DNA from 3 places in the Variovorax endophyticus genome. Region 3 is predicted to be linked to each of the others. Evidence: predicted binding sites of a transcription regulator. Region 3 holds the regulator's gene; each other region holds the start of a gene.
The links. The regulator sigma-54, encoded in region 3, starts transcription at its own class of promoters, with help from an activator protein. The targets are predictions, from matches to a motif close to TGGCANGNAANCTGCTTT.
Positions count from the first base shown of each region.

Region 1: the regulator sigma-54 is predicted to act here: its motif matches at 3,209-3,226, upstream of KV106_RS10590 (ammonium transporter).
Region 2: the regulator sigma-54 is predicted to act here: its motif matches at 2,049-2,066, upstream of KV106_RS20325 (TorF family putative porin).

Region 1 is NZ_JAHUTH010000006.1:266,365-273,076, reverse strand. It holds gene KV106_RS10600 (thiamine pyrophosphate-binding protein) at 1-1,618, shown strand, start outside; gene KV106_RS10595 (hypothetical protein) at 1,615-1,929, opposite strand; gene KV106_RS10590 (ammonium transporter) at 1,936-3,171, opposite strand; gene KV106_RS10585 (sulfite exporter TauE/SafE family protein) at 3,589-4,347, shown strand; gene KV106_RS10580 (tripartite tricarboxylate transporter permease) at 4,404-5,915, opposite strand; gene KV106_RS10575 (tripartite tricarboxylate transporter TctB family protein) at 5,929-6,414, opposite strand; gene tfpB (type IV pilus assembly ATPase TfpB) at 6,575-6,712, opposite strand, start outside.
Region 2 is NZ_JAHUTH010000015.1:58,183-64,894, reverse strand. It holds gene KV106_RS20335 (cysteine hydrolase family protein) at 1-303, opposite strand, end outside; gene KV106_RS20330 (YifB family Mg chelatase-like AAA ATPase) at 357-1,895, opposite strand; gene KV106_RS20325 (TorF family putative porin) at 2,110-2,988, shown strand; gene glnK (P-II family nitrogen regulator) at 3,053-3,391, shown strand; gene KV106_RS20315 (ammonium transporter) at 3,421-4,842, shown strand; gene KV106_RS20310 (SMP-30/gluconolactonase/LRE family protein) at 5,107-6,036, shown strand; gene KV106_RS20305 (LysR substrate-binding domain-containing protein) at 6,054-6,712, shown strand, end outside.
Region 3 is NZ_JAHUTH010000005.1:263,845-270,556, forward strand. It holds gene KV106_RS09125 (cytochrome b) at 1-202, shown strand, start outside; gene KV106_RS09130 (YceI family protein) at 199-783, shown strand; gene KV106_RS09135 (YceI family protein) at 817-1,458, shown strand; gene KV106_RS09140 (LysE family translocator) at 1,481-2,125, shown strand; gene KV106_RS09145 (phospholipase D family protein) at 2,135-3,727, opposite strand; gene KV106_RS09150 (RNA polymerase factor sigma-54) at 3,738-5,327, opposite strand; gene lptB (LPS export ABC transporter ATP-binding protein) at 5,358-6,152, opposite strand; gene lptA (lipopolysaccharide transport periplasmic protein LptA) at 6,149-6,712, opposite strand, start outside.

The DNA.
Region 1 (6,712 bases), on a different contig from region 3:
CGAGCAGCTGTTCTGCGTTCCCGGCGAAAGCTTCCTCGCGGTGCTCGATGCGCTGCATGACGCCTCGATCGCCGTCACCGTCTGCCGCCAGGAAGGCGGCGCCACCATGATGGCCGAGGCCCAGGGCAAGCTCACCGGCCGGCCCGGCGTCTGCTTCGTCACGCGCGGACCGGGCGCGACCAATGCCTCGGCCGGCGTGCACATCGCGCACCAGGACTCGACGCCGCTGCTGCTGTTCGTGGGCCAGGTGGCGCGCGAGGCACTGGGGCGCGAGGCCTTCCAGGAGCTCGACTACGGTGCGGTGTTCGGCACCATGGCCAAGTGGGTGGTGCAGATCGACGACCCCGCGCGCGTGCCCGAGCTGGTGTCGCGCGCCTTCCACGTGGCGACCTCGGGCCGGCCCGGTCCGGTGGTGATCGCGCTGCCCGAGGACATGCTGACCGAGGCCGCCGCGGTGGCCGACGCGCTGCCCTATGCCGTGACCGAGACCCATCCGGGCGCGGCGCAGATCGCCGAGCTCCAGCAGCGCCTCGCGCAGGCCGAGCGGCCGGTGGTGGTGCTCGGCGGCAGCCGCTGGTCGGCCGAGGCCGCGCGGCAGTTCGCGCAGTTCGCCGAGGCCCACTCGCTGCCCGTGTACTGCTCGTTCCGGCGCCAGATGCTGCTGTCGGCCGAGCATCCCTGCTACGCGGGCGACCTGGGGCTGGGCGCCAATCCGCGCATGCTGCAGCGCCTCCGCGAGGCCGACCTGGTGCTGCTGGTCGGCGGCCGGCTGTCGGAGGTGCCGTCGCAGGGCTACGAGCTGCTGGCCATTCCGCAGCCCGCGCAGGCGCTGGTGCACGTGCATGCCGATGCCGACGAACTCGGCAAGCTCTACCGGCCCGCGCTGGGCATCCATGCCACGCCGCGTGCCTTCGCCGAGGCGGTGGCCGGGCTGAAGCCGGCGCGGGCGCCGGCCTGGAAGTCGCGCACTGCCGAGGCGCGCGAGGAGTTCCTGCGCTGGAGCGATCCGGCGCCGATCCGCGTGCCGGGTCCGCTGCAGATGGGCGAGGTGATGCAGCACCTGCGCGAGGTGCTGCCGCACGACACCATCTTCTGCAACGGCGCGGGCAACTTCGCGACCTGGGTGCACCGCTTCTGGCCGTTCCGCGCCTTCGCGAGCCAGCTCGCGCCCACCAGCGGCTCGATGGGCTACGGCCTGCCGGCCGGCGTCGGCGCGAAGCGGCTCTGGCCGCAGCGCGAGGTGGTGGTGTTCGCGGGCGACGGCGACTTCCTGATGCACGGCCAGGAGTTCGCGACCGCGGTGCAGTACGGGCTGCCGATCCTCGTGGTGCTGCTCGACAACGCCATGTACGGCACCATCCGCATGCACCAGGAGCGCCACTACCCGGGCCGCGTCAGCGCCACGCAGCTGAAGAACCCCGACTTCCGCGGCTATGCCGAGGTGTTCGGCGGCCACGGCGAGCGCGTGACGAGCACCGCCGAGTTCGGCCCCGCGCTGGCGCGCGCGCGGGCCAGCGGCAAGCCCGCGATCCTGCACTGCGTGCTCGATCCGGAGGCGATCACGCCGTCGACCACGCTGCAGGCGATCCGCGACACGGCGCTCGCGAAGACGGTCTAACGCAGGCCGCCGATGTACTTTGGCGGCGGCTGCCGCCCGCTGCCATCGGGCAGCCGCGCCGCGGCCTCGAGCCGCGCGGCGCGCGCCAGCGGCTCCATCGCCTGCTCGAGCCGCAGCGCGATGGCCGCGAGCTCGTCGTCGTGGGTCTCGGCCGCATGCGCGCGCGCGAAGCGCACCATCTCGGTGGCGTACTCGGCATTGACGGCCATCCACTCGGTGTCGGTCACGCGGCCGTGCTTGCGGCGCAGGGCCACGTGCAGGCGCGCCGCGAGCGCGATGCGCTCGCTCTCGGACATGACGTGGCCATCCATCGCGGTTCAGCCTCCGATGTGTTCGCGGTGCTGGGCCAGGTCGAGCCCCTGCACCTCGCTGTCGGGATCGACGCGCAGCCCCACCAGCACGCGCACCAGGAACAGCACGATCGCGGTGCCGGCCGCGCTGTAGACCGCCACGCCGCCGACCGCGATCGCCTGCGTCAGCACGTTGCCGCTGGCGCCAGAGATGGCCTTGTCGGCGAACACGCCCGTGAGCAGCGCGCCCACGATGCCGCCGATGCCGTGCACGCCGAACACGTCGAGCGAATCGTCCGCGCCCAGCAGGCGCTTGAGGCCGGTGGCGCCCCAGTAGCAGGCCAGGCCGGCGATGGCGCCGATGGCCAGCGCCGAGGGCGGCGTGACGAAGCCCGCGGCCGGCGTGATCGCCACCAGCCCCGCGACCAGGCCCGAGCACAGGCCCAGCAGCGAGGGGCTGCGGCGCACCGTCCACTCGGCGATCATCCAGCTCGCCGCGCCCGCGGCGGCCGCCACGTGCGTGACCAGCATCGCGAGGCCCGCGCGCCCGTCGGCCGCCACCGCCGAGCCCGCATTGAAGCCGAACCAGCCCACCCACAGCAGGCTGGCGCCGGCCATGGTGAAGGCCAGGTTGTAGGGCTCGAAGGGCTCGCGGCCGTAGCCGCGGCGCGGGCCCAGCGCATAGGCGCAGACCAGTCCCGCCACGCCCGCATTGACGTGCACCACCGAGCCGCCCGCGAAGTCGAGCGCGCCCATCTGCGTGAGCCAGCCGCCGGGCTCCCAGACCCAGTGCGCGATCGGTGCGTAGACCAGCACGCTCCACAGCAGCGCGAACCACAGCACCGCCGAGAAGCGCATGCGCTCGACGAAGGCGCCGAGCACCAGCGCGGTGGTGATGATCGCGAAGCTCAGCTGGAACATCGCGTAGACCGTTTCGGGCACGTTGGGCGCCACGTGGCTCACGGCCAGCGTGCCGGCGTCCTTCAGGTAGTCGAAGCCCGCGAACCAGAAGCGCCCGGTGCCGCCGAGCCAGGGCCAGCCGGGCGTGAAGGCCAGCGAGTAGCCGAGCGCGAACCAGGTCAGCGACACCACCGCGGCGATGGCGACCACGCAGGCCATGGTGGCGAGCACGTTCTTGCGCCGCACCATGCCGGCATAGAAGAGCGCGATGCCCGGCAGCGTCATCAGCAGCACCAGCACCGTGGAGGTCATCATCCACGCGGTGTCCGCGGCGCTGATGGAGGCTTGCGGTACCAGGGCCATGGGGGCGGTCTCTTCTTGGAGTGGTGGTCCCGGGCTCTGTGCACAAGTCGTGCCACATCGTTAACTGCGTGAAACACTTTGGTTTGCTACGCCGTGCGCGAAAGTAAGGCAAAGCGGGTAATTCCCAATGCACTGCGGCGGTGCACCCCCTAAAGTCCAGCCACTCGCGAACGGGCCCTGCTCGTGCTGCCGAGGGCCGAGGAGACAAATTCCCGATCGACAAGAACAATCATCCAAAAGGCTACATCCGAGAGCCGGGTTGAAAAATTCAGAAGCGCCGCTGGTCGGCGCTTTTTTTTGCCTGTCGCTTTCGCATCGGCGCCCCGATTTCTTGCCTTGAAAAGCAGCCGGAGAGTCGGCTGCGTCGCCATTGGTTGCTACTCTTTTGATAGTGATTCCAGTGCGACAATCGCAGCCATGGAAATGTGGCTGATGACCGCGGCCTCGCTGCTCGCGGGGTTCGTGGATGCGATCGTGGGCGGTGGTGGACTGATCCTGGTGCCGGCGCTGTTCGCCGCCTTCCCCGGGGCACCGCCGGCCACGTTGCTGGGCACCAACAAGAGCGCGTCGATCTGGGGCACGGCCGCTTCGGCGGCGCAGTTCAGCCAGCGTGTGCAGATGCGCTGGGGCGCGCTGTGGCCGGCCGCGCTGGCCGGTTTCTGCGGCGCGCTGGCCGGCGCCTGGGGCGTCACCCAGTTCCCGGGCGACTTCCTGCGCCGCGCGCTGCCGGCCATCCTGCTGGCGGTGCTGCTCTACACGCTCGCGCGCAAGGACATGGGGCGTCACCACGCGCCGCGCTTCACCGGCCGCGCCGAGACGCTCGCGGCCTGCAGCATCGGCCTGGGCATCGGCGTCTACGACGGCTTCTTCGGCCCCGGCACGGGCAGCTTCCTGGTGTTCCTGTTCGTGCGCTGGATGGGCTACGACTTCCTCAACGCCTCGGCCTCGGCCAAGGTCATCAACGTGCTCACCAACGGCGCGGCGCTGCTGCTGCTCGCGCTCAAGGGCCATGTCTGGTGGCATTACGGGCTGGCGATGGCGGTCGCCAACGTGGCCGGCAGCCTGATCGGCACGCGCGTGGCGCTCAGGCACGGCGCGGGCTTCGTGCGGATCGTGTTCATGGTCGTGGTGAGCGCGCTGATCCTCAAGACCGCGTACGACGCCTTCCTCAAATAGAAAAGGCCCCGGGGCGAACACCGGGGCCTTTGCTCAGTCGAACGGCGCGGTGGCGCTCAATCCTCGACGAAGGCTTCCTCGCGCTTCGATTTCACGGCCGGCAGCAGCACGATGCCCAGCAGCAGCGCCGCGGCCACCAGCAGGCCCGCCGACAGCGGCCGCGTGACGAACACGCTCCAGGCGCCGCGCGACAGCAGCAGCGCGCGCCGCAGGTTCTCTTCCATCATCGGGCCGAGGATGAAGCCCAAAAGCAGCGGGGCCGGCTCGGTGCGCAGCTTGAGGAACAGGTAGCCCACGAAGCCGAAGATCGCGACCATCCAGACGTCGAAGGTGTTGTTGTTGGTCGAGTACACGCCGATGGCGCAGAACAGCACGATCGCCGGGAACAGGAACTTGTAGGGCACCGTCAAGAGCTTGATCCACATGCCGATCAGCGGCAGGTTCAGGATGATCAGCATCGCGTTGCCGATCCACATCGAGGCGATCAGGCCCCAGAACAGCTCGGGGTTGCTGGTCATCACCTGCGGGCCGGGCTGGATGTTGTGGATCGTCATCGCGCCCACCATCAGCGCCATCACGGCGTTGGGCGGGATGCCCAGCGTCAAGAGCGGAATGAAGGAGGTCTGCGCGCCGGCGTTGTTGGCCGACTCGGGCGAGGCCACGCCGCGGATGTTGCCCTTGCCGAAGGGCACTTCGCCCGGACGCATCTTGATCTTCTTCTCGAGCGCATAGGCCGCGAAGGCCGCCAGCAGCGCACCGCCGCCGGGCAGGATGCCCAGGGCCGAGCCCAGGGCCGTGCCGCGCAGCACCGCGGGCACCATGCGCTTGAAGTCTTCCTTGGTCGGGAACAGGCCCTTCACCTTGGCGGTGAACACTTCGCGCTCTTCGTCGGGACGCGAGAGGTTCGCGATGATTTCGCCGTAGCCGAACACGCCCATGGCGATGGCCACGAAGCCGATGCCGTCGGTCAGTTCGGGGATGTCGAAGCTGAAGCGCGCCACGCCCGAGTTCACGTCGGTGCCCACCAGGCCCAGCAGCAGGCCCAGCACGATCATCGCGATGGCCTTGAGCAGCGAGCCCGAAGCCAGCACCACGGCGCCGATCAGGCCCAGGATCATCAGCGAGAAGTACTCGGCCGGGCCGAACTTGAAGGCCAGCTCGGTCAGCGGCGGCGCGAAGGCGGCCAGGATCAGCGTGCCCACGCAGCCCGCGAAGAACGAGCCCAGGCCCGCCGCGGCAAGCGCCGGCCCCGCCCGGCCCTTGCGCGCCATCTGGTAGCCGTCGATCACTGTCACCACCGAGGATGACTCCCCTGGCAGGTTCACGAGAATCGCGGTGGTGGAGCCGCCGTACTGCGCGCCGTAGTAGATGCCGGCCAGCATGATCAGGGCCGACACCGGGGGCAGCGCGTAGGTCGCGGGCAGCAGCATCGCGATGGTCGCGACGGGGCCGATGCCGGGCAGCACGCCGATCAGCGTGCCCAGGATACAGCCGACCAGGCAGTACAGCAGGTTCGTGAAGGTGAACGCGACGCCGAAGCCGGTCGAGAGATTTTGAAAGAGTTCCATGGTGCTTGCGTCCTCAGCCGATGAAGGTCGGCCAGACCTGGATCTGGAGCTTGAGCGCCCAGATGAATGCCACGTAGCTGCCGACGGCCAGCACGGTGGCCAGGATCAGCACGCTGGGCAGCTTGAACTCGTGGCCCGCGAGACTCGCGATGATCACCAGCGCATAGATCGCGATGATCATCCCCATGGCCGGCAGGCCGATGCTCGGCAGGCCGCCGAGCAGGATGCCGAACATCAGGTTGGCGCCGAGAATCAGCACCACCTGCTTCCAGGCCCACTTGCCGATCTTCTCGCCGTCGGTGGTTTCGACGGTCAGGCCGCTGAACATGATGCCCAGGCCGATCACCGCCATCAGGATGCCGAGCACCAGCGGGAAGTACCCGGGGCCCATGCGAGCGCCTGTGCCCACGCTGTAGTTGGTGGCGCCCCAAGCGAAGGCGACCCCGACCACGGTGAACATCAGGCCCGAGAAAAAGTCTTTCTGACTCTTGATTTTCACGAACAGTCTCCTCGAACAAATTTCGATGCGGGATTGTGGAGTCAGGTGGAAGTCAGCCTCATGTGGGTTCCACCTATCGAGAACTTAGGGATAACCCCGGTGCACGGGGCGCCTCGAATGTAGGTAGTTCGTGTTCGGCGCGAGGCTGCGCCGGGACACATCAAGCGTCGAGCGGCGGGCTCGCGCTCAGCACTTCCTCGATCGTGGTCAGGCCCTCGGCCACGCGCAATGCGCCCGCGAGGCGCAATGGCCGCATGCCGTCGACCACGGCCTGGCGGCGCAGCGCGGCGAGGTTGGG
Region 2 (6,712 bases), on a different contig from region 3:
CACGCGCAGCCAGCGCTCGAGGCCCGAGTGCGCGAAGGCATCGGTCACGTTCTTCTCGACCACGTGCTCGGTGGGCAGCGGTGCCAGCGCGTCCTGGAATTCAGCGCCCGGCTGGCCCGGGAAGAACACCGAATCGGCGAAGCGCGACATGTGGCGCACATGGACCACGGGGCGGCCGGTGGTGCGCCAGTGCATGAGCAGGCGCTGCACCTGGGCTTCCGCGCCGGGGTTGTTGCGGCGGCCCGCGCGGGGCTCCTGCATGCCTTTCTGCATGTCGATGACGAGGAGGGCGCGATCGGTCATGGCGGGCCTGGAGTGAGCGGGATTGCGCCGCACTCTAAGCGATGCACGGGGCGCTACAGGCCTTTCTGCAGCGCCCGCCGGTACTGCACCGCCTCCGCCACATGCGCCGTCTCGATGACCGGTGCCCCCGCGAGGTCGGCGATGGTGCGCGCAACCTTGAGCGCGCGGTGCGTGCTGCGCGCCGACCAGCCGAGCCGGGCGGCGGCCGTGTGCATGAAGCGGCGCGCCTCGTCGCCGAGCGACGCATGGCGGTCGATGTCGGCGCCCTGCAGCGCCTGGTTGGGTCGGCCCTGGCGTTCGATCGCGCGTTCGCGTGCGGCGACCACGCGCGCGCGGATGGCGGCGGTGGTCTCGCCCGCGGGCGCGTCGAGCAGCTGCGGCGCCGAGATCGCGGGCACTTCGATGTGCAGGTCGATGCGATCCAGGAGCGGGCCGCTGAGCTTGCGCTGGTAGCGCGCCACCTGGTCGGGCGTGCAGCGGCAGGCTTTCGTGGGGGCGCCCAAAAAGCCGCAGGGGCACGGATTCATCGCAGCCACGAGTTGAAAGCGCGCGGGGAACTCGGCCCGCCGCGCGGCCCGCGCGATGGTGATGTTGCCGGTCTCGAGCGGCTCGCGCAGCGCCTCGAGCGCGGCGCGCGAGAACTCGGGGAACTCGTCGAGGAACAGCACGCCGTGGTGCGCCATCGAGATCTCGCCGGGCCGCGGCGGCGAACCGCCGCCCACCAGCGCCACCGCGCTCGAGGTGTGGTGCGGCGACGCGGTCGGCCGGTGCATCCAGCGCTCGGTCGAGAAGCGCCCGCCCAGGCTCGCGATGGCCGCGCTCTCGAGCGCCTCGTCGATGCGCATCGGCGGCAGCAGGCCGGCGAAGCGCTGGCCCAGCATCGACTTGCCCGAGCCCGGCTCGCCCATCATCAGGAGGCTGTGGCCGCCGGCCGCGGCGATCTCGAGCGCGCGCTTGGCGCCCGCGTGGCCCTTCACGTCGGCCATGTCGGCATAGGCGGGGGCATCGGCTTGCGCGGACGCATGGGCGCGCGACCAGCCCTCGTCGTCCGCCTCCAGGCCCGCCTGCGCATCGGCCGGCAGGAAGCGCCGCACCACGTCGAGCAGGTGCCTGGCGCCGTAGACCTCGCCGCCGGGCACCAGCGCGGCCTCGTCGGCGCTGGTCGCGGGCAGCACCAGCCGGGTGGCGATGCCGCGCGTGTGCAGCGCGAGCGCCATCGCGAGCGCGCCGCGCACCGGCCGCAGTTCGCCCGACAGCGAGAGCTCGCCCGCGAACTCGTGCCCCGCGAGCCGCGCGCCCTCGATCTGGCCGCTGGCCGCGAGGATGCCCAGCGCCATCGGCAGGTCGAAGCGGCCCGAATCCTTGGGCAGGTCGGCCGGCGCCAGGTTCACGGTGATGCGCTTGTTGTGCGGGAACTCCAGCCCGGCGTTCTGGATGGCCGAGCGCACGCGCTCGCGCGCCTCCTTGACCTCGGTCTCGGCCAGCCCGACCAGCGTGAAGCTCGGCAGGCCGTTGGCCAGATGCACCTCGACCGTGACACTGGCCGCTTCCAGCCCGAGCAAGGCGCGGCTTTGCACCAAAGACAGACTCATCCTTCACTCCCTCCCTATATTGGTGCGCCCGATTCCGGTCGTCGCGGGCGTCTTGTTCTTTTTTCAGTGCAAGCCACAAAGCCTTGCGCTTGTAACTATTTTTGGCTTCTTCCCGGGAGGGCGCTTCAACCGGTCGCCGGGGGATGTGCACTTTGGCACGCTCCCTGCTTTGAGGGTCATCAGGTTCCACAACACTACTTGCGAGGAGTTCCCGATGACGCACCGTTCCGCCGCCCAGGCCCTGATCGTCCTGGCCACCGCATTGACCACGTCGGGCGCCGCCCTGGCGCAGGCCACCCCAGACGCTGCGGCGGCGCCTGCCGCGGCCCCCGCGACCTCGCCGATCACGGCCAACATCTCGCTGACCACGAACTACAAGTTCCGCGGCCAGGACCAGGACATGATCGGCCGGGACGACTACGCCAAGACCCGTGGCCTCAAGCCCGCGATCCAGGGCGGCTTCGACTACGCCTTCGGCGAGAGCGGCTTCTACGTCGGCAACTGGAATTCCAGCGTCAACTGGCTCAAGGGCAACAGCGTCGAGGTCGACCTGTACGGCGGCTACAAGTTCAAGGCCGGCCCGCTGGACATGGACGTCGGTGCGCTGACCTACATCTACCCGGGCAACACCGCCGGCAACACCACCGAGCTGTACGGCGCGGCCACCTATTCGAACGAAACCTTCGGCTCGTTCACGGCCAAGTACTCGCACACGGTGTCGAAGGACTACTTCGGCTACGCCGGCAACAAGGCGGGCTCGGGCCTCAAGGGCCGCAACACCGGCTACCTGAACCTGAGCTACAGCAAGGAGATCGTGCCCAAGGTCACGCTCAAGGCCGCCGTGGGCTTCACCCGCTTCTCCAGCGACATCCGCCACAACACGGCCGCGAAGAACTACGTCGACTACAACGTCGGCGCCACCTACGACTTCGGCGGCGGTCTCACGCTCACCGGCTCGGTGCAGGGCGCGAACAAGAAGAACGCGTTCAATGTCGCGGCCGGCCCGCTGTACGACTTCGGCTTCTACACGGTGCAGGAGGTCTACTCGCCCAACAAGCCGCGCTTCATCCTCACGCTGACGAAGACGCTGTAAGCGGCACACAACGAGGCGCGGCCCATGCTGCCGCGCGAATTCTTTCCATCCAAAGGAGCAACCCATGAAGCTGGTCACAGCCATCATCAAACCGTTCAAGCTCGACGAAGTGCGCGAAGCGCTTTCGGCCATCGGCGTGCAGGGGATCACCGTCACCGAGGTCAAGGGCTTCGGCCGCCAGAAGGGCCACACCGAGCTCTACCGCGGCGCGGAGTACGTCGTCGACTTCCTGCCCAAGGTCAAGATCGAGGCGGCCGTCTCGGATGACCTCGTCGAGCGCGTGATCGAAGCCGTCGAGGGCGCCGCGCGCACCGGCAAGATCGGCGACGGCAAGATCTTTGTCTACAACCTCGAGCAGGTCGTGCGCATCCGCACCGGCGAAACGGGCCGCGAAGCCCTTTGATCGAGTCCAGGCCCGAAAGAACAACGTCCATGAAAAAACTGCTTGTCTCCCTCGCGCTCGGCTTGAGCGTGCTTGCCGCCGGCACCACCGGCTTCGCGCAGACGCCCGCGCCCGCCGCTGCCGCGTCGGCGCCGGCCGCCGAGGCCTCGGCACCGGCTGCAGCGCCCGCCGCAGCAGCCGCGCCGGCTGCTGCCGCTCCCGCCGCGCCGGCCGCGGCACCGGCACCCAAGGTCGATTCGGGCGACACCGCCTGGATGCTGACCTCCACGCTGCTCGTGATCCTGATGACCATCCCCGGCCTCGCGCTGTTCTACGGCGGCCTGGGCCGCTCGAAGAACATGCTGTCGGTGCTGATGCAGGTCTTCGTGATCTTCTCGCTGATCAGCATCCTGTGGGCCATCTACGGCTACAGCCTCGCCTTCACGGGTGAAGGAAGCTTCGTCGGTACCTTCGACAAGATCTTCCTCAAGGGCGTGACGCAGGAGACCTTCGGCGCGCTCACGACGATCCCCGAGTACGTGTTCGTCGCGTTCCAGGGCACCTTCGCCGCCATCACCGTGGCGCTGATCGTCGGCGCCTTCGCCGAACGCGCCAAGTTCTCGGCCGTGCTGCTGTTCTCGGTGCTGTGGTTCACCTTCGCCTACGTGCCGATGGCCCACATCGTCTGGGGCGGCGGCCTGCTCGGCAAGGACGGCGCGCTCGACTTCGCGGGCGGCACCGTGGTGCACATCAACGCCGGCGTGGCCGGCCTGGTCGGTGCCTACATGGTCGGCAAGCGCGTGGGCTACGGCAAGGAAGCCTTCACGCCGCACTCGCTCACGCTCACCATGGTCGGCGCCTCGCTGCTGTGGGTCGGCTGGTTCGGCTTCAACGCCGGCTCGGCGGGTGCCGCCAACGCCGCCGCTGGCCTGGCCTTCGTGAACACGGTGCTCGCCACCGCCGCCGCCGCGCTGTCCTGGATCCTGGGCGAGAGCCTGCACAAGGGCAAGGCCTCGATGCTGGGTGCCGCCTCGGGTGCCGTCGCCGGCCTCGTCGCGGTGACCCCCGCCGCCGGCTTCGTCGGCCCGATGGGTTCGATCGTGCTGGGCCTGCTGGCCGGCCTGGTCTGCCTCTGGGGCGTGGGCGGTCTCAAGCGCATGCTCGGTGCCGACGACGCGTTCGACGTGTTCGGCGTCCACGGCGTGGGCGGTATCCTGGGTGCCATCCTGACCGGCGTGTTCGCGGCCCAGGGCCTCGGCGGCACCGGCGGCCTGACCCCCGACACCTTCTCGATGGGCGCCCAGGTCTGGATCCAGATCAAGAGCGTGCTGTTCACCATCGTCTGGTCCGGCGTCGTGGCGTTCATCGCCTTCAAGATCGCCGACCTGGTGCTCGGCCTGCGTGTGACCGAAGAGGAAGAGCGCGAAGGCCTCGACATCTCGTCGCACGGCGAAACCGCCTACAACCGCTGATCGGAACCTCTCCGACACGCGACAAGGACACCGCGGGTTCCTCGCTCCAGAGGAAGGGACCCGCGGTCCGCCACCAGACCACCACCCCAAGTTTTCCAAGGTCCTTCCAAGGTTTCCTGAAGCCCATTTTTTCAGCGAGAGTCTCCTTTGGATGTTCGGCCCGCAAGCACTCCGGTGCGAGCGGGCTTTTTTTTGTCCTCGGCGCGGCGCGGCCCGGTGCGGTCCGACAGCGGCGGGCCGTGGCGCGGGGGCACAATCCCCGTCATGTGGACCCCCCTGGACAACAGCCTCAGCGCCCTCGGCGAATCGCCGTTCTGGCACCCGCAGGAACGTTCCCTGTACTGGCTCGACATTCCCGGCCGCGCGGTGCTGCGCACGCGTGGCGAGATCGGTGCCGGCGGCGCGGTCGAGCGCTGGGACCTGCCGACCGAACCCGGCTGCATGGCGCCCGCGCGCAGCGGCGGCCTGGTGATCGCGCTGCGCGACGGCATCTACCGCGCGCGCGAATGGGGCGGCGCGCTGACCGCGATCGCGCGCGTGGAGCACGACGCGGCCACCATGCGCTTCAACGACGGCAAGTGCGACGCGCTCGGCCGCTTCTGGGCCGGCAGCATCAACGAGGCCAAGGACCGCGCCAATGCCGCGCTCTACTGCCTCGATGCGCGCCGCGACGACGGCCAGTCGCCGATGCTCTCGCAGATGGCCGAGGGCGTGACCACGGCCAACGGCCTCGCGTTCTCGCCCGATGCGCGCACGCTCTACTGGGCCGACACGCCGGCCCACGCGGTGCGCGCCTGGGACTGGGACGCCGCGCACAACACGCTCTCGCACGGCCGCGTCTTCAAGCGGTTCGACGCCAAGCCCGAGGGCTGGGCGCCCGGCTCGGCGCTGGCCTACGGCGGGCGGCCCGACGGCGCCACGGTCGATGCCGAGGGCCACTACTGGGTCGCGATGTTCGAGGGCGCGCAGCTGCTGCGCCTCGCGCCCTCGGGCGAGGTCGTGGCCGCCTTCGCGCTGCCGGTGCAGTGCCCGACCATGCCCTGCTTCGGTGGCGACGACCTGCGCACGCTGTTCGTCACCACCGCGCGCAAGGGCCGGCCCGAGGCCGAACTGGCGCAGAAGCCCGCCTCGGGCAGGGTGCTGTCGATGCGCGTCGAGACGCCCGGCCTGCCGGTCCATTTCTTCGAGGACTGAGCGCGAGCCTTCGCCGCATGGCCCTGCAGCACATCCCGCCGATCCAGTGCCTCGTGACCTTCGAGGCGCTGGCGCGGCTGCGTCATGCGGGCCGCGCGGCCGACGAGCTCTGCGTGACCGCCAGCGCGGTCAGCCACCGCATCCGCCAGCTCGAGTCGCACGTGGGCTTCAAGCTGTTCGGCCGCGGCGACTTCAGCCTCACGGCTGACGGCGCGGCCTACCTCGCCAACGTGCGCACCGGCCTGGCGGCGCTGCAGGCGCATGCCGGCGGCGGCAACGCGGCGGCGGGCCAGCGCGCCGCCACGCGGCTGCGGCTCGCGGTCACGCCGACCTTCAGCCGCCAGTTCCTCATGCCGCGGCTCGAGCTGTTCCGCAACATCTATCCCGACATCGACCTGGTGCTGCAGGTGTCGATCCCGCTGCTCGACGTGACCGCCGAGCCGGCCGACCTCGAGGTGCGCTACGGCGGCGGCAACTACGCCGACTGCGAGCACCGCCCGCTGCTCGAGGAACTGGTGGTGCCGGCCTGCAGCCCGAGCTACCTCAACGAGTTCGGCCCGTTCCACGGCTTCCGCACCGCGGCCGAGATCGCGGCCGCGCGGCTGATCCGCAGCCCGCTCGAACCCTGGGGCACCTGGTTCGCGAGCTGCGGCATCGACCAGCCCGAGCCGCAGCT
Region 3 (6,712 bases):
GCTGCCCGATTTCGTGCCCGTGGACCGCGCGCTCGCCGAGCACTGGCTGCAGCCGCTGCACCGGGCCGGCGCCTACCTGCTGGCCGCCATTTCGGTGCTGCACGTGGCGGCCGTCGTCAAGCACCAGTGGATCGCGCGCGACGGCCTGCTGCGGCGCATGTGGCCCGGGCCGTCGTCGACTTCCAGGAAACCCGACGCATGACTTCCCTTCTTCACCGCTGGCACGGCGCGCTGGCGCTCGCCACCCTCCTCCTTCCGGCGGCCCATGCCGAGCCGCCCCTCGCGCGGCTGGTGCCCGAGAAAAGCCAGATCGTGTTCGTGAGCAAACAGATGGGCGTGCCGGTCGAGGGTTCGTTCAGGAAGTTCGACGCGCGCATCGCCTTCGACCCGAGGAAGCCCGAGGGCGGCAGCGTGGCGCTGCAGATCGACACGGCGAGCGCGGCCTTCGGCATTCCGATGACCGATGCCGAGCTGCCCAAGGCGCCATGGTTCGATGCCGCGCATTTCCCGCAGGCCGGCTTCCAGACCACGGCCATCAGGGCGCTCGGCGACGGCCGCTTCGAGATGGCCGGCAAGCTCACGCTCAAGGGCATCGCCAGGCCGCTGACCGTGCCCGTGACGATCGCGCCGGCCGCCAACGGCCAGTCGGTGGCCAGCGGCAGCTTCGTGCTGCAGCGCATCGACTACAAGGTCGGCGACGGCGAATGGACCGACACCTCGGTGATCGCCAACGAGGTGCAGGTGCGCTTCAAGCTGGTCGTCGACGGCCTCGGCGCGCCCTGACCCTTCACATTTCTCCCGCATGCAGCATTCGCCATGAAGAACAAGACACTGCTTCCCGCCGCCCTGATGGGCTTCGCGCTCGCCGCGTCCGGCCTTGCCGCCGCGCAGGAATACACCGCCCCGCCCGTCGCGGCCAAGCCCGCGGGCGGCCCGGTCAAGGGCGCCAGCTACGTGGTCGACCCGACCCACACCTTCGTGATGTACGAGATGGGCCACTACGGCACCACCACCAACCGCGGCCGCTTCAGCACCAAGGACGGCTCGGTGCAGATCGATGCCACCGGCACCAGCGGCAAGGTCGACATCACCATGGACATCAGCTCGATCAACACCGGCGTCGACCTGCTGAACCGGCACGTGCAGAGCAAGGACTTCTTCAACGTCGCCGAATTCCCCACCGGCCGCTTCGTCGCCGAGCGCATCGCCTTCAGCGGCGACAAGGTGGCCGAGGTGCCCGGCACGCTCACGCTGATGGGGCAGACCAAGCCCGTCACCCTCAAGGCCGTGCGCTTCAACTGCTACCTGAGCCCGCTGATCAACCGCCAGGTCTGCGGCGGCGACTTCGAGACCACCGTCGAGCGCAGCGACTGGGGCATCACCTGGGGACTGAACTTCGGCTTCGAGAACAAGGTGAAGCTGCTGGTGCAGGTCGAGGCGGTCAACGTGCAGCAATGAATTCCGAAAGAGAGCACTCCCGATGATCGACAGCACCCTTTCCCTGCTCGGCATCGCCGGCGCCATGGCCGTGGGCGCGATGAGCCCGGGCCCGAGCTTCGTGATGGTGGCGCGCACGGCCGTGGCCTCGCGTGCCGACGGCCTCGCGGCCGCGCTCGGCATGGGCGCGGGCGGGCTGGTGTTCGCGATCGCGGCGCTCGCTGGGCTGCAGGCCGCGTTCCTCGCGGTGCCGGCGCTCTACCTCGCGATCAAGGGCTTCGGCGGCGCCTACCTGGTCTACCTGGGCATCCGCATCTGGCGCGGCGCGCGGCAGCCGCTCGCGATGGCGCCGGAGGCGGGCACGCCCGCCGCTTCGGGCGGCCGCGGCAAGCGCACCTTCCTGCTCGGACTGGCCACGCAGGTCAGCAACCCGAAGACGGCCGTGGTCTACGCGAGCATCTTCGCGGCCTTCCTGCCGCGCGAGGTGCCGCTGGTGCTGGCGCTCGCGGTGCCGGCCGTGATCTTCTGCATCGAGACCGGCTGGTACGCCATCGTCGCGCTCGCGCTGTCGTCGGCGGCGCCGCGCTCGGCCTACCTGCGCTACAAGACCTGGATCGACCGCGCGGCCGGCGGCGTGATGGGACTGCTGGGGCTGCGACTGGTGTGGTCGGCGGTGCGCGGGACCTGAGGCCGATTCCTAGAGCAGGCTCTCGGGCGTCAGCGGCGCCAGCAGTTCGAGCATGGTGCGATCCCAGAAGCCCGAGTCGGGCTCCTCGCTCAGCACCGTGGTCTTGCCGGCCTCCTCGCTGACCCACTCCAGGCGCGAGTCGCTGCCTTCTGCGAAGCGCAGCCTGTAGGCGCCCTGCTGCTTGAGCACCTCGAGCAGCTTCAGCGCCTGCTGCGCCATCTCGGGGCTGCGGATGAACAGGCCGATCTCGGTGTTGTGGACCTCGGAGCGCGGGTCGAAATTCATCGAGCCGACGAACAGGATGCGCCGGTCGATCACCGCCGACTTGGCATGCAGCCGGCCGACCGAGGTGCCGAACAGGCCCAGCCGCACGCTGCGGCGGGTGCGGTTGGTGCTGAGTTCGTAGAGCTCGGCGCCCAGGCGCAGCATCTCGGGCCGGTAGCGGCGGTAGGCGGTGTGCACCAGCGGCTCGTCGGTGGCGGCGAGCGAGTTGGTCACTACGCTGATCTTCACCTGGCGCCGGCGGATCTCGTTCATCACCTCGAGCCCCGCAGCGCCCGGGATCAGGTAGGGCGAGACGATGGTCACCTCGCTGCGCGCGCGGCGCATCTGCTCGACCACGTTGTAGCGCACGCTGTCGACGTCGAGCAGCGGCACGCCGCCGTACGAGGCGGTCTTGCCGATCACGCGGTCGGGCGAATCGGCATAGGCCTCGGCAGTGGTCCAGATCAGGCCGAGCCGGCCGGCATCGAGGTCCTCGGCGATCGGGCCGTAGCCCAGCAGGTCGTTGGGCGCGGGCTTCGGCGGCGGCGGCGTGGTGTCGGGGCCGGTGGCGGCCTCGAAGCGGCGCCGCAGTTCGTCGGGAGGCAATGCGCTCGCCACTACCGACTCGACCGGCCGCACGTAGGGGCTGTTCCAGTACTGGTCGAACAGGCTGCCCAGGCGCGGGATCAGCGCGCCCGTCACGAAGGTGTCGAGGTCGATGAAGTTCTCGCCCGCGGTGCGCCGGAAGTACTGGTTGCCGATGTTGCGCCCGCCCGCCACCGCCATCGCGCCGTCGGCGATGAACAGCTTGTTGTGCATGCGCCGGTTGACGCGGCTGAAGTCGAACAGCGAGGCTGTGAAGCGCGCGAGCAGGCTGCCGCGGCCGGCCGGAAAGGGGTTGAACAGGCGCAGCTCGACGTTGGGCGTGGCCGCGAAGCCGCGCAGCAGCTCGTCCTCGCCCGCGGTGTAGAGGTCGTCCATCAGCACGCGCACCCGCACGCCGCGCTGCGCGGCGTCGCGCAGGGTGCGCAGCAGGTAGCGGCCGGTCTCGTCGTTCTCGATCTGGTAGTACTGGACGTCGAGCGTGCGCTGGGCGCGGCGCGCGAGCTGGATGCGGGTGTCGAAGGCGAAGTCGCCGCCGGGCATGAGGCGAAAGCCGCTGAGGTCGGGGTCGGGCTGCGCGGCCAGCGCGATGCGCCCGAGCGCGGTGTCCTTCGACACGGCGATGGCCTTGGTGGGAGTGCGCGGGGCCTCGTCGGGCAACGAGGCGCAGCCGGCGGCCAGCAGCGTGGCCGCGAGGGCGGACATCCAGAGCCCAGACAGCAGGCGTCGGGCCATCGGCGGCTTTCTACAGGGCCTTGCGCAGGTTGGCGGGCGCGATGCGCAGCGCCTCGCGGTACTTGGCGACGGTGCGGCGCGCGCACTCGATGCCCTGCTCCTTGAGCATCTCGGAGATCTGGCTGTCCGACAGCGGCTTCTTCACGCTCTCCGAACCGACGAACTGCTTGATCAGCGCGCGCACCGCGGTGCTCGAGGCATTGCCGCCGGTCTCGGTGCCCAGCGCCGAGCCGAAGAAGTACTTGAGCTCGACCGTGCCGAAGGGCGTGGCCATGTACTTGGCGGTGGTCACGCGCGAGATGGTGGATTCGTGCAGCCCGAGCTCGTCGGCGATCTCGCGCAGCACCAGCGGGCGCATCGCGAGCTCGCCGTGCACGAAGTAGCTCTTCTGCCGCTCGACGATGGCGTTGCTCACGCGCAGGATGGTGTCGAAGCGCTGCTGGATGTTCTTGATGAACCAGCGCGCCTCCTGCAGCCGCTGCGACAGCGCCTGGCTGCCCTCGCCCTTGTGCGACTTGAGCGCGCCGGCATAGATGTCGTGCACGCGCAGCCGCGGCATCACCTCGGGGTTGAGCATGACGCGGAACTTCACGTTGGTGCCGCGGCCGGTCTTGGTGACGATCACGTCGGGAATGACGATGTTGCGCTCGACGTCGACGAAGCGGCGGCCCGGCTTGGGCTCCAGGCGCGCGATGACCTGCAGCGCCGAGCGCACCAGTTCCTCGTTGGTGCGCGTGAGCGTGGCCAGGCGCTTGAAGTCGCGCCGCGCGAGCAGCTCCATCGGCTGCTTGCAGATGGCGAGCGCGGTCTTGCGCACCAGCTCTTCTTCCTCGGTCTCGTCTTCGTCGGCCAGCGCGCGCAGCTGGATCGCGAGGCATTCGCCGAGATCGCGCGCGCCCACGCCCGCGGGCTCCAGGCTCTGCAGCAGGCCGAGCGCGACCTGGAAGTGGTGCACCAGCTCGTCGAACTGGTCGTTGTCGTCGCCCGCGAGGCCCGAGGCCAGCGCCGGCAGCGAATCCTCGAGGTAGCCGTCGTCGTTGAGCGACTCGATCAAAAAGCGCAGCGCAGCGCTGTCGTTCTCGTTGAGCCGCAGGCTCAGCGCCTGGCGGTGCAGGAAGGACTGCAGCGATTCCTGGCTGCGCGCGAGCTCGGTGGCATCGGCGCGCTCGTCGTCGCCGGTGCTGCTGTTGTTGCGCGCGGGCGCGTCGCTGCCCCACTCGCTGTCGTCGGGCGCCATGTCGACGGTGCCGTCGCCTTCCCAGTCGGGCTCGCGCTCGGGCGAGTCGAGGGCCGGCTCGGCCTCGGACGACGAGGCGGTCTCGGTGGACGTGGTCGAGGTCGAGGGCGCGGCGCCCGCGTAGTCGCTCTCGGCCTCGCGCTCGGTGTCCTCGCGCGGCGCGGGCGTGTCGGCGGCGTCGAGGCCGAATTCCTCGCGCGCGGCTTCCTCGGCGGTGCGCTCGAGGAAGGGGTTCTCGTCGAGCATCTGCTCGACCTCCTGGCTCAGTTCGAGCGTGGAGAGCTGCAGCAGTCGGATCGACTGCTGCAGCTGAGGCGTCAGCGCGAGATGCTGCGAAACGCGCAGCGACAAGCCTTGTTTCATGCCCTCAGGAAATGGCTGGCGCGAGGGTCATCACATGCGGAAGTGCTCGCCCAGGTAGACCCGGCGCACTTCGGCGTTGTCGACGATCTCCGAGGGCGTGCCCTGTGCCAGCACATGGCCGTCGCTGATGATGAAGGCGTGATCGCAGATGCCCAGCGTCTCGCGCACGTTGTGGTCGGTGATGAGCACGCCGATCCCGCGTTCCTTCAGGAAGCTGATGATGCGCTGGATCTCGATCACCGCGATCGGGTCGATGCCGGCGAAGGGTTCGTCGAGCAGGATGAAGCGCGGCTGGGTGGCCAGCGCGCGCGCGATCTCGACGCGGCGGCGTTCGCCGCCCGACAGCGCGAGCGCGGGCGAATCGCGCAGGTGGTCGACGCGCAGGTCGGCCAGCAGTTCCGACAGGCGCTCTTCCATGCGCTGCTTCGACAGCGCCTGCGGCCGGCCGTTGGCGTCGGGCTCGCGCTGCAGCTCGAGCACCGCGCGCACGTTCTCCTCGACCGTGAGCTTGCGGAAGATCGAGGCTTCCTGCGGCAGGTAGCTCAGGCCCATGCGCGCGCGGCGGTGGATCGGCATGTGGGCGATGGGCTCGCCGTCGATGGAGATCTCGCCCGCGTCGGCGCGCACCAGCCCGACGATCATGTAGAACGAGGTGGTCTTGCCGGCGCCGTTGGGGCCGAGCAGTCCGACGACTTCGCCCTTCTGCACGTCGAGCGAGACGTCCTTGACCACCTTGCGGCTGCCATAGCTCTTCTGCAGGCCGCGCGCGACGAGGCGGCTGCCCGGCACGCCGTTGGCTTCCTGGGTTCCGGCGGCTTCGATCACTTGCGCTCTTCCGCTTCGCCGCTGAGCGTGGTGCTCGGGCGCAGGCCGGCGCCCGGGGCCGGCGTGGGCGCCGGGGCCGCGGGACGGCGCGTGGCCGGGGCCGAGGCGCCCGGTGCCGCGGGCGCGGCCGACTTCGGCGTGAGGATGGCCTTGACGCGGCCGCCGCCGCCCGGTGCCGACACGCCGGCGTTCGGCGGCACGGTCGAGCCGTTGACGGTGTAGGTGTCGTTGCTCTGGTCGTAGACGATCAGCGCGCCGCTGCTCTCGTCGTTGGGCGTGGCGCCGACCAGGCGGCGCATGACGGCGCGGCGGATGAACTTGACGTTGTCGGCGCGGCTGTCGTACTCGATGACCTCGGACTCGCCCTCGATCCACTCGTCGCCGTTGCCGTTGCGCTTCTGCTTGTAATAGGCGAGCTTGCCGGGCGCCGCGGTGACCACGCCGTACTGGTAGCCCTCGGGGTCCTGGCGCACGTCGATGCGCGCACCGCGGATGATGATGGTGCCCTTGGTGACCACCACGTTGCCGGTGAAGACGCTGGTCTGCTTGAGATCGTCGTA